DNA from 2 places in the Cupriavidus sp. HE11 genome. Region 1 is predicted to be linked to the other one. Evidence: riboswitches for the same ligand, from Rfam matches in the RefSeq annotation. Region 1 holds a riboswitch; the other holds the start of a gene.
The links. A riboswitch is a leader RNA that binds a small molecule or an ion and turns the genes downstream of it on or off. The one in region 1 is predicted to bind glycine.
Positions count from the first base shown of each region.

Region 1 (5,789 bases):
CCGAACGTGGCCAGGTATTCGGCCAGCATGGAACGGATCTGGGGATCGTCATCGACGATCAGCAGACGAATGGGCAGGTTGGGCGACAGGTCCATGGGAAAAAAGTGAGGAATACGCGGGACATCCGATCGGCCAATGTACCAGTCGGGAGATTACAGGCGATGCCGGCTTTGTATCAATTTTGATACGTGCAGCGAAGCGCACAAGGAGGCGCGGGGCGGGGCGCTGCGCAGGTTCACGCAGGGCAAGGTCCCGGGGAGAAAAATACGCCCCCGGTGCTGCCGCATCCGGGAGCGTTCAACAGGGAAGAAGCCGGGCTCGCATGCGCCCAGCCACACCGCAACCGAAGGGCGGGCGCGGTGTGTCGCAGGAACGTCCGAGAGACGTTTCCACGCGCCGCCAATCCTAGTGAGCGCGTGCCTATGTGTCTTGTCAGCCTTGTATCAAGTCAGCCCGCGGCGGGCTTGTTGAGCAAGGCTTTCAGGCCGGCGAGCCGGTCCTTCGGACTCATCGCCGGCGTGTTGTCCTGCGGTGCCGGGGCTTCCTCGAGCTTCATCTCGGCAATGAAGCGCGACGGTTCGACCGAATAGGTTTCGCGTGCCCGCTTGCGCTTCTTGCACCAGCTGATCTGCAGGCTGCGCTGCGCACGCGTGATGCCCACATACATCAGGCGGCGTTCTTCCTCGATCTTCTCGTCGCCCAGGTCTTCGTCCTCGCGCGTGTGGGGCAGGATGCCCTCTTCCACGCCCACCAGGAACACGTGCGGATATTCGAGGCCCTTCGACGCGTGCAGCGTCGACAGCCGCACGGCATCCGGGTCTTCCTCGCGGCCTTCGAGCATGCTCATCAGCGCCACGGTCTGGGTCAGTTCGAGCAGGTTCTTGCCTTCGTCGCCAAAACCGTCGGCCGTGTCAAAGCCGGTGGCCTCGCCCTCGCCTTCGGCCTCGGGACGGGTGCCCTTGCGCTTGAGCCAGTCCAGGAATTCGAGCGTGTTGGTCCAGCGCGACTGCGCCTGCCGTTCGTCGAAGGTGTCGTACAGGTAGGCCTCGTAATGGATGCCTTCCATCAGATCGTCCAGCACCACGGTGGCGGGGTCGTTCGCCGCGCGGTCGGCCAGGCGCACCATCGATTCGCAGAACGTACGCAGCGGCTCCAGCTGGCGCGGCTGCAGCTTGGCCTCGATGCCGCCCATCATTGCCGCCTCGAACAGCGACACCTTGGCCTGGCCCGCAAACGTGCCCAGCGCCTCGAGCGTGGTGTTGCCCACCCCACGGCGCGGCGTGGTGATGGCGCGGATGAACGCGGGGTCGTCGTCGGGGTTGGCGATCAGGCGCAGATAGGCGCAGATGTCCTTGATCTCGGCCTTGTCGAAGAAACTCTGGCCGCCCGACAGCACATACGGAATGCGCTCGCGGCGCAGGATCTGTTCGAACAGCCGCGCCTGGTGGTTGCCGCGATAGAGAATGGCGTAGTCGCGAAATTGTGCGCGGCGCTCGAACTTGTGCGCAGACAGGCGGAACACCACCGACTCTGCCTCGTGCTCCTCGTCGTTCATCGGGTGGATCGCGATCGGATCGCCCATGCCGTGTTCCGACCACAGCTTCTTGTCGAACAGCTTCGGATTGTTGGCGATCACCGCGTTGGCCGCTTCGAGGATGCGCACCGTGGAGCGGTAGTTCTGCTCCAGCTTGACCACCTTGAGGTCGGGAAAGTCGGTCTGCAGCAGCCGCAGGTTGTCCAGCGTGGCGCCGCGCCAGCCGTAGATGGCCTGGTCGTCGTCGCCCACCGCCGTAAATGCCGGCGCGCGCAGGTGCGAGCCACCCGCCAGCAGCTTCAGCAGCTGGTACTGGCACGCGTTGGTGTCCTGGTATTCGTCGACCAGGAAATAGCGCAGGCGGTTCTGCCACTTCAGGCGCACGGCCTCGTCGCGCGCGAACAGCTCGGCGGGCAGCCGGATCAGGTCGTCGAAGTCCACCGCCTGGTAGGCATTCAGCGTGGCCACGTAGTTGCGATAGACCATCGCGGCCTGGTGTTCGTCGGCATCGGCGGCCTGCGCGAGTGCCGTCTCGGGATCGACCATGCCGTTCTTCCACAGCGAAATCGTGCCCTGCACGCTGCGAATCAGCTTCTTGTCGGTCGTGCCGAGCTGCTCCTGGATCAGGCCGAAGCAGTCGTCCGCATCCATGATCGAGAACTGTGGCTTCAACCCGACATGCTCGGCTTCCATGCGCAAGATTTGCACGCCCAGCGAGTGAAACGTACAAACCGTCAGCTGCTTGAGTGGAATGCGCTTCCCTTCGCGCGTGGTCTTGCCTTCCATCAGCTTGCCGATGCGCTCCTGCATCTCTTTCGCCGCCTTGTTCGTGAACGTGACGGCCGCGATGTGACGTGGCTCGAACCCCTTGTCCTCGATCAGGTGGGCGATTTTCTGCGTGATCACGCGCGTCTTGCCCGAGCCGGCGCCCGCCAGCACAAGGCAGGGGCCGTCCAGATAGCGAACCGCTTCGGATTGCGCGGCATTGAGTCCGTGAGTCATGAGGCAGGGGGAACGTTGCGGGCGGGATGGCTCAAGGCGCACCTGAGGGGCTGCGCGCCAAAGGCGTCGATGTTAACACGCGCTTCAGGCCTGGACCGGTTGTCGGGCGGCGTCCGACAAGAGGCGTTTCAGGCTGGTAACAATCGTAAAACGGCGGATCCCGGGGCATGGAGCTTGCCTCTTGTCGGGCAGGACCGCGCGGGTCTTGCGCGTGGCGCGACCGGTTCGGGACAGATCCACAAATCGGAAACGATGCTCGATGACAACAAAGGAGCCAATCATGAAGACGCTTCGCACCCTTTCGAAAGTTGCCCTGATCGGCGTGACGCTGGTGGGCTTTGCCGGCTGCGCGGACATGACGCCGAAGCAGCGGAACACGGCCATTGGCGCGGGCGCCGGTGCGCTGGGCGGTGCCGTGCTGACCGACGGCAGTGCGCTGGGTACGCTGGGCGGTGCGGCCGTGGGCGGTGTGATCGGTAACGTCGTGACGAAGGACCACCGATAACCGGCCGGCAACAAGTTCCAGATCCGGGGGCGTGGCCGGTGGCCGGCGTCAGGCTTGCGTTTGACAAAGGCAGACCGGTCCCGTACATTCTCGCGCATCCGGCCGGGAGAGCGCGCAGCGACTGCGCCGCCGAAGGGGAACTACCCAAAAACTCTCAGGCACCATGGACCGACCGGATCGGCATGCAACATGCACACGATGCATGCCGCACTCTGGAGAGCGACATCCGCCACTGCCCTGACGCAGGGTGAGCATGTCCACCGAAGGGGCGCACGAAGCGCGCGGCACGCCGACGCTTCGTAATCTCTCAGGTATCGAGGACAGAGGGGTCATCCGCCGCAGCGGATTGGTTGCACATTGGTGCACCGATCGTTGCGGCGGATGACCCTTTTTTCGTTTTCGAACCGCCCCCGAGGATATCCATGACGCTCCAGGCCACGCCCCTCAACGCTATCCACCGCGCCCTTGGCGCCCGCATGGTCGACTTTGGCGGCTGGGACATGCCGGTCAACTACGGGTCGCAGATCGAGGAACACAATGCCGTGCGTGCCGATGCCGGCATGTTCGACGTGTCGCACATGTGCGTGGTCGACCTGCACGGCGCCCAGACGCGCGCCTTCCTGCGCGGCCTGCTGGCCAACAACGTCGACAAGCTGCAAACGCCGGGCAAGGCGCTGTATTCCTGCATGCTCGATGACAAGGGCGGCGTCATCGACGACCTGATCGTCTACTTCTTTGCCGAGAATCATTTCCGCCTTGTGGTGAACGCCAGCACGGCCATCGGCGACATCGAATGGATCCAGTCGCGCAACGCGGCCACCGGCAGCGGCGTGACGATCACGCCGCGCCGTGGCGACGTTGCGCCGGCCGGCGCCGGCAAGCTGGCCATCGTGGCCGTGCAGGGCCCCAATGCGCGCGCCAAGGTCTACCAGGCTTTCCCCTCCACCCAGCCCGCCGACGCACTCAAGCCGTTCAACGCGCTTGTGGTGCAGGACCCCGAAATGGGCGAGCTGATGATCGCCCGCACCGGATACACCGGCGAAGACGGCTTCGAACTGGTGGTGCCGGCCGAAAACGTTGCCGGCATCTGGGAAAAGCTGTCCGCGGCGGGCGTGCGCCCGGCTGGCCTGGGCGCGCGCGACACGCTGCGCCTGGAAGCCGGCATGAACCTGTATGGCCAGGACATGGATATCAACACGTCGCCGCTCGACGCCGGCCTGGCCTGGACGGTCGACCTGCAGAGCGAGCGCGACTTCACCGGCAAGCAGGCCCTGGTGGCCGGCGGCCAGAAACAGACATTCGCGGGCCTGATCCTGCGCGACAAGGGCGGCGTGCTGCGTGCGCACCAGAAGGTAATCACCGCCGCCGGAGCTGGTGAAATCACCAGCGGCACGTTCAGCCCGAGCCTGCAGTTGTCGATCGCGTTTGCCCGCCTGCCGAAGGACGTGGCGCCCGGCACCGACGTCCAGGTCGAGATTCGTGACCGCAAACTGACCGCGACTGTGGTTAAACTGCCGTTTGTGCGTAATGGCAAGGCACTCGTGAGCTGAGGCATCGCCCGGCTTCACATCAAACGGTCGCCCCTCCACCCGTCCGCTCGAGCCCAACCTGCTGCGGACCTGGGTGAATGAAACAAGAAACAAACTGTATTGACGGAGAACCTCATGAACTTCCCCGCTGACCTGAAGTACACCGAGTCGCACGAGTGGGTGCGCGTCGAAGCCGACGGCACGCTGACGATCGGCATTACCGACCACGCACAGGATGCCCTGGGCGACATCGTCTTCCTGGAACTGCCCGAAGTCGGCAAGTCGGTTGGTGCCGGCGACGCCCTGGCCGTGGTGGAGTCCGTCAAGGCGGCTTCCGACATCTACGCCCCGGTGGCTGGCGAAGTGATCGCCGTCAACGACGCCGCCTCGGCGTCGCCGGAATCGGTCAACGCCAACGCCTTCGACGCGTGGCTGTTCAAGCTGAAGCCAGCCAACGCCGACGACGTGAACGGCCTGATGAACGCCGACGCCTACAAGGCCAGCGTCGGCGCCTGATGGCGCTGACTGTTTGATGCCACGCGCGGCGGGCAGTCTGACCACCTGCCCGCCGCCCGCTCCCCGAGATTCCTTGCCATGAACGCCCCGTTTCCCATGAATGCCGCCGCCCAAGGTACACGGCCCACGCTGGCCGAACTGGAGGCGCGCGACGCCTTCGCCGCCCGCCATATCGGTCCCGACAGCGCCGAACAGCAACACATGCTCAAGGTGCTGGGCTTCGACAGCCGCGCCGCGCTGATCGACGCCGTGGTGCCCGCCGCCATCCGCCGCCGCGACGGCATGTCGCTGGGCGAGTTCACCGCCCCGCTGACCGAGGAAGCCGCACTGGCCCGCCTGCGCGGCCTGGCCGCCAAGAACCGCGTGCTGAAGAGCTTCATCGGACAGGGCTACTACAACACGCTCACGCCGGGCGTGGTGCTGCGCAACATCTTCGAAAACCCGGCCTGGTACACCGCCTACACGCCGTACCAGCCGGAAATCTCGCAGGGCCGCCTGGAAGCGATGCTGAACTTCCAGCAGATGATCACGGACCTGACGGGCCTGGACATCGCCAACGCGTCGATGCTCGACGAAGGCACGGCGGCCGCCGAGGCCATGACGCTGCTGCAGCGCGTGCACAAGCATGCGTCGAACACGTTCTACGTGGCCGACGACGTCCTGCCGCAGACGCTGGAAGTGGTACGCACGCGCGCGCTGCCGC
Region 1 covers NZ_CP184464.1:1,793,257-1,799,045, forward strand. Annotated here, with positions in the region: gene ACOABP_RS08415 (response regulator) at 1-95, opposite strand, end outside; gene ACOABP_RS08420 (UvrD-helicase domain-containing protein) at 449-2,536, opposite strand; gene ACOABP_RS08425 (glycine zipper 2TM domain-containing protein) at 2,817-3,041, shown strand; glycine riboswitch at 3,135-3,222, shown strand; glycine riboswitch at 3,244-3,375, shown strand; gene gcvT (glycine cleavage system aminomethyltransferase GcvT) at 3,464-4,591, shown strand; gene gcvH (glycine cleavage system protein GcvH) at 4,706-5,086, shown strand; gene gcvP (aminomethyl-transferring glycine dehydrogenase) at 5,165-5,789, shown strand, end outside.

Region 2 (5,789 bases), on a different replicon from region 1:
GGACGCGGCGGTCACCACCTGGTAGAGCCGGACCAGGCCGTAGACAAAGGCGGCGATGAGTGCAATGCCGAGAAGGATGAAAGGCACGTCCTTGTTCCTGAAAGGTGGCGATCGGGGGTGGACCAGGGCGGGGGTGTTGCGGCGGCACGCCGGTACGCCAGTGTCGGACCCCGGGGGCCTATAATGGTTCGCCCCGCACCGCCGGACGGGGCTCGCCATCCGGTTCGGCCCACCTTCCATGCCATCGTATCCTCTCGTCCTCTGCCTGACCATTGCCGTGGTGTGCAGTGTGGGCATGGCCGTCGCGGCATGGCCGCGCCGCGATGATCCCACCGTCCGCGCCTTCCTGGTACTGGCGGCGGGCGTGACGATCTGGAGCGGCGGCCGGTTGCTGGAAATCAGCGAGACGGAGCTGTCAGGCCGCATCTTCTGGGCCAAGCTCCAGTATGCGGGCATCGTGGCCGTGCCGATCGGCTGGCTGGTGGCGATGGTTCACCTGAGCCGGCCGCGCTTTGTCGTGCCGTGGTCGATGCTCTGGGTGCCGGTGTTCTTTGCCTTGCTGACGCTGGCGCTGGTGTTCACCAACGAGCGCCATCACCTGATCTGGACCTCCATCGAACTGATGCCGCCGGGTGTCTCGCCGGGCGCGGTGTTTCGTCATGGCGTTGGCTATACCGCCGTGGCGGCCTGGACCTACGCGATGCTGGGGCTCAGCATGTATTTCCTGGCGACCGCCGAGGTGCCGAACGCGGCGCTGTCGGTGCGCGGCCGCAACGTGCTGATGGCCGGACTGTTGCTGCCGCTGGTCACGCACATCGCCTACCTGTACCGCTGGACCGGCCCGCTGGGCGGCGACCTGACGCCGGCCACGTTTTCCCTGATGACCCTGCTGGTGTGGTTCTGCGCGCTGCGCACGCACCTGGACGATACCGGCCACTACGCGCGGCTGCGCGTGTTCGACGCGATCCGCGAAGGCTGCGTGATCCTGGGCGCCGACGGACGCATCGTCGAGTTCAATCCCGCTGCCGCGCGGCTGGTGTCCGACCTGCGCCGCGGCCAGATACCGCCCCCCGCGTGGCACCACGCGCTGAGCGATCCCGACGAGGCGGCGCCTTTCATTCCAGACGGGCTGGGATACGAACTGACGGTGGAGCCCGTGTGCCGGATGGACGGCAAGCAGATCGGCCTGCTGGTGTTCATGCGCGACATCAGCCGCTACCAGTCGCGCGAGCAGGCGCTGGCGACGCAGCTTGGCGAAACGGCAGAGCAACTCTCGCGCGTGCAGGCCGACCTCGATATCGACGCGCTGACCGGCATCCCGAACCGGCGCTACTTCCAGCGCGAATCGCTGGCCGCCGTGGCGCGGGCCCACGAGCGCGGCAAGGAAATCGGCCTGCTGATCCTGGACGTCGACCTGTTCAAGCAATACAACGACCTGTACGGCCACCCGTGCGGCGACGATTGCCTGCGGCAGGTGGCCGCGGCGCTGACCGGCGTGCTGCACGGCGCGCAGTTCTGTGCCCGACTGGGCGGCGAGGAATTCGCGGTGGTGCTGCCCGATTCGTCGACCGACGAAACGCGTGCCACCGCCCGCAGCATGGTGGCGGCGGTGCGGGAACTGGGCATCCCGCACAACGGCACCCCCGTGCAGCCATACGTGACGATCAGCGTGGGCGCGGTGTGCGCGGTCCCCGAGGCGGCACGGCTGGAGCCGCTGCTGCATCGCGCCGACAGCGCCATGTATCGCGCCAAGCGGGCAGGGCGCAACCGCTATGTGCTGGACGGCAGCCTGTACCTTGGGGTGCAGAACAGCTGATTTTTACGATGACGTGAAAAAGGGCTTGCAAATTGCCAGAGCTTATGTAGAATTCGCGTCTCGCTTCAACGCAGCAATGCAGCGAAACGAAGCCCAGATGGCGGAATTGGTAGACGCACTAGGTTCAGGTCCTAGCGGTGGCAACACTGTGGAGGTTCGAGTCCTCTTCTGGGCACCAATTCAAAGACCCCGCTCAATGAGCGGGGTCTTTTCATTTGTGCGCCCAGAAAGGGAAGTCCGTGGGGACTCCCGTGGGGACTCGAAAAGACTGCGCCTGCAAGCGCAATCCGGGGTCGCGCATGGGTGACCGAGTCGCTTCTGGGCACAAATTCGAAAGCCCCGCTCGAACGAGCGGGGCTTTTTCATTTCCGGAATCAGAACGTCCCCCAGACCGACGCCGCCCGGGATCCTGCCCCTGGTGGTCTCCCCTCTCCCGCATGGCGGGAGAGGGGCGGGGGAGAGGGCGGGCGTATCAGGCTGCTACGCCGCCCACGCCCTGGCCCACCGCAACGCGCCCGTCTTGTGTCGCCGCGTGCCGCACCACATCCCCCACCATCTCCGCCGTCACGGCCGACAGCGTCCAGCCCAGGTGCCCGTGCCCGGTGTTGTAGAACACGTTGGCGGCATGGCCCCGGCCGACGCGCGGCATCATGTTCGGCATCATCGGGCGCAGGCCTGCCCAGGGCACCACGCTGCGCGTGCTGACGCCGGGGAAGCACGCATGCACCCAGTCGACCAGCGGACGGATGCGGTCGGCGCGGATGTCGCGGTTGATGCCGTTGAACTCGGCCGTGCCGGCTACGCGGAAGCGGTCGGCGCCCAGCCGGCTGGTCACGAGTTTGGTCTCGTCGTCGAGCAGGCTCACCGTCGGCGCGCTGGCCTGGCTTTCGGCGTCGTTCAGGTTCACCGTGATCGAGTAGCCCTTGACCGGATAGATGTTGACGCGATCGCCAAGCTGCTGCGCGAACGCCCGGCTTGCCACGCCCGCGCACACCACCACGCCGTCGAACTCGCGCGATGCGGGCAGGTTGTCTTCGGCCGACACCACCGTCGCGCGCCGGCCCGTGGTGGCAATCGAGCGTACGTCCTGGTTGTACAGCGTCTGCACGCCCAGGCGGCGGATCGCGGCGGCCAGGCCGCCGGTGAACTTGTGGATGTCGCCCGTGGCGTCGCTTTCGGTGTAGTAGCCGCCATAGAAGTTGCCGGCCAGCGTGGGCTCGATGTCGCGCATTTCCGCCGGCGTCACCGCGTGGCGCTCCAGACCGCCTTCGGCAAGCAGCTTCGAGACCCGCCCGGCATGCTCGAAGCCCGCCTTGTTGCGATAAATATGCAGGATGCCGCGCCGCTTCAGGTCGAAGTCGATGCCTTCCGCGTCGGCCCAGGCAAACAGGTGCTGGCGTGCGGCGATTGCCAGCCGCGCGGTCTCCACCGTGTTGGCGCGGTAATGCGGGATCGAGGCCATGAATTCCGCGAACCAGCTCAGCTTGTGCCAGGTGGGGCGCGGATTCACCAGCAGCGGCGCATCGGCGCGCAGCATCCATTTGATGCCCTTGGCCAGCGTGGACCAGTGCGTCCAGACTTCGGCATTCGACGCGGACAGCTGGCCGCCGTTGGCGAACGACGTTTCCATGGCCGCATAGCGATGGCGCTCGAACAGCGTGACGGAGAGTCCGCGTTTTGCCAGCGCGTACGCGGTCGTGACGCCGGTAATCCCGCCGCCGATCACTGCAATGGATTTCATGTGGAAGGTCTTCCAGGACGTCATGGGGTGGCAGTCCACGGCGCACCATGCGCTTCTCGCGGACGCCCCCTCTGTCCTTGACCTGAGAGATTCGCGAGCAGGGCTCGCTTGCTCCTTCGGTACCGCCGGCCGACGTACAGGCCGGGGGTTCTTCAGAGTTCAATGGCGATACCGGTCCTTTTGCCTGAGAGTTTCCGGGGCGGTTGCTCCTTCGGCGCCGCGCTGCCTGGCGGCAGCAACGGGCTCTCCCGATATCGCGGGATACAACGGTGGCAACTATGCCACAGAATTTAAAGATTCGGCTATTGGGTTTTTCCGGGTCAGCACGCGGGGACCAGGAAGCGCTGCGCCAGCCGTACCCACGCCGCGGCGCCCAGCGGCAGCACCTGGTCGTTGAAGTCGTAGCCGGGGTTGTGGACCATGCAGCCACCGAATTCGCCTTCGCCGTTGCCCAGGATCAGGTAGCAGCCGGGCACCGCATCGAGCATCCAGGCGAAGTCCTCGCTGCCGTTCAGGCCCTTGGGCGCCTGCGTGACCACCTGCTCGGTGCCCACCAGTTCCTGGCAGACCTCGGCGGCCAGGGCAGTGGGACCGGCCGCGTTGACCATCGGTGGCGTCAGCTGGCGGTAGTCGATCTGCGCCGTCACACCGTGGGCCTGCGCGGTCAGGCTGACGATCTCGTAGATGCGTGCTTCCACCAGTGCGCGCGTCTCGGGCCGTGCCGCGCGCACATTGAGGCCGATCTTGACCTCCTCCGGAATCACGTTGTGCGTGGCGCCGGCGTGGATGAAGCCGACCGACACCACCGCCGTGTCGTCGGGCGCCACGTTGCGCGCCACCACTGTTTGCAGGGCGGTGATGATGGCCGCCGACGCGGCAATGGGATCCTTCGAACGATGGGGCATCGCGCCGTGGCCGCCCACACCGCGAATCGTCACGTCGGCCACATCGGACGACAGGCTCACGGGGCCCTCCAGTACACGGAACGATCCGGCGGGCACGCCGGGCATGTTGTGCAGCGCGAACACTGCATCGCATGGAAAGCGCTCGAACAGGCCATCGTTGATCATCGCGCGCGCGCCGCACAGGTTTTCTTCGTCGGGCTGGAAGATCAGGTTCAGCGTGCCGTCGAAGCTGCGCGAATCGGCAAGCGCCTTGGCGGCGGCCAGCAGGATGGCGGTGTGCCCGTCGTGCCCGCACGCATGCATGCGGCCCGGGGTCTTGCTGGCGTAGGGCAGGCCGGTGGCCTCGACGATCGGCAGGGCGTCCATGTCGGCCCGGATGCCCAGGCGGCGCGTGCCGTTGCCCACCTTCAGCTGGCCCACCACGCCGCTCTTGCCGATGCCGGTATGCACCGTGTAGCCCCAGCTTTCCAGCAGCGTGGCGACGAGCCGGCTGGTGGCGCCCACCTCGAAGCCCAGTTCGGGCTGCGCGTGGATCTGGCGGCGAATGTTGACGAAGGTCTCGGTGTCGATGGCAGGCAGCAGGTGCGGCAGCAGCTGAAACGGGGTCAGGGTCGGTTCGCGGGTCATGGAGAGGTCTCGGAAAGTGGGGCTCGCGGGAAATCGATGGTGGATCAGTGTTCGCGTTTCTCGGCAATGCGCAGCACGGCAACCAGGGCCAGCACGCCGCACGCCATCATGTAGAAGGCCGGGGCCATCGGATTGCCGGTCTTCGCCAGCAGCCAGGTGACGATGAATTGCGACGAGCCGCCGAACACCGTCACGCCCACGCTGTAGATCACGGCCAGGCCCGTGGCACGCACGCCGGCCGGCAGCATCTCCAGCAGCATCAGGAACAGCGGCGTGGTGCCCAGGTTGATGCTGGCGGTCAGCAGCGCGGACAGGCCCAGCACCAGCGGCACGCTCGGGTAGTGGTTCATCAGCCAGAACGCGGGATAGACGGCAATCAGGCTGAACAGCAGCGACCCCGCCACCAGCGGCTTGCGGCGTTCCAGACGGTCCGCCAGCGTGCCTGCGGCCAGCGACACCACCAGCAGCGTGACACCCGTGACGCAGCCCGACAGGAACGACAGCGACGCCGGCATATGCAGCACGCGGATCATGTACGTCGGCATGAAGAACACCACCAGGTACATCGTGGCAGTACCGGCGGTGCCGGCCAGGATGCCCAGCACCACCTTGCTGGCGTGATGGCGGAACAATTCGCCAACGGGGCTCGGTGCGTGCGCGTCGGCCTCATGCGTTTCATCGAGATTGGCGCGGATATAGA
Region 2 covers NZ_CP184465.1:1,197,619-1,203,407, reverse strand. Annotated here, with positions in the region: gene ACOABP_RS22715 (hypothetical protein) at 1-87, opposite strand, end outside; gene ACOABP_RS22710 (diguanylate cyclase domain-containing protein) at 239-1,816, shown strand; tRNA gene ACOABP_RS22705 (tRNA-Leu) at 1,908-1,994, shown strand; gene ACOABP_RS22700 (D-amino acid dehydrogenase) at 2,289-3,557, opposite strand; glycine riboswitch at 3,720-3,818, opposite strand; gene ACOABP_RS22695 (M20 aminoacylase family protein) at 3,878-5,089, opposite strand; gene ACOABP_RS22690 (MFS transporter) at 5,134-5,789, opposite strand, start outside.
Region 2: linked by a shared signal. The riboswitch ahead of ACOABP_RS22700 (D-amino acid dehydrogenase) and the one ahead of gcvT (glycine cleavage system aminomethyltransferase GcvT) in region 1 are both predicted to bind glycine.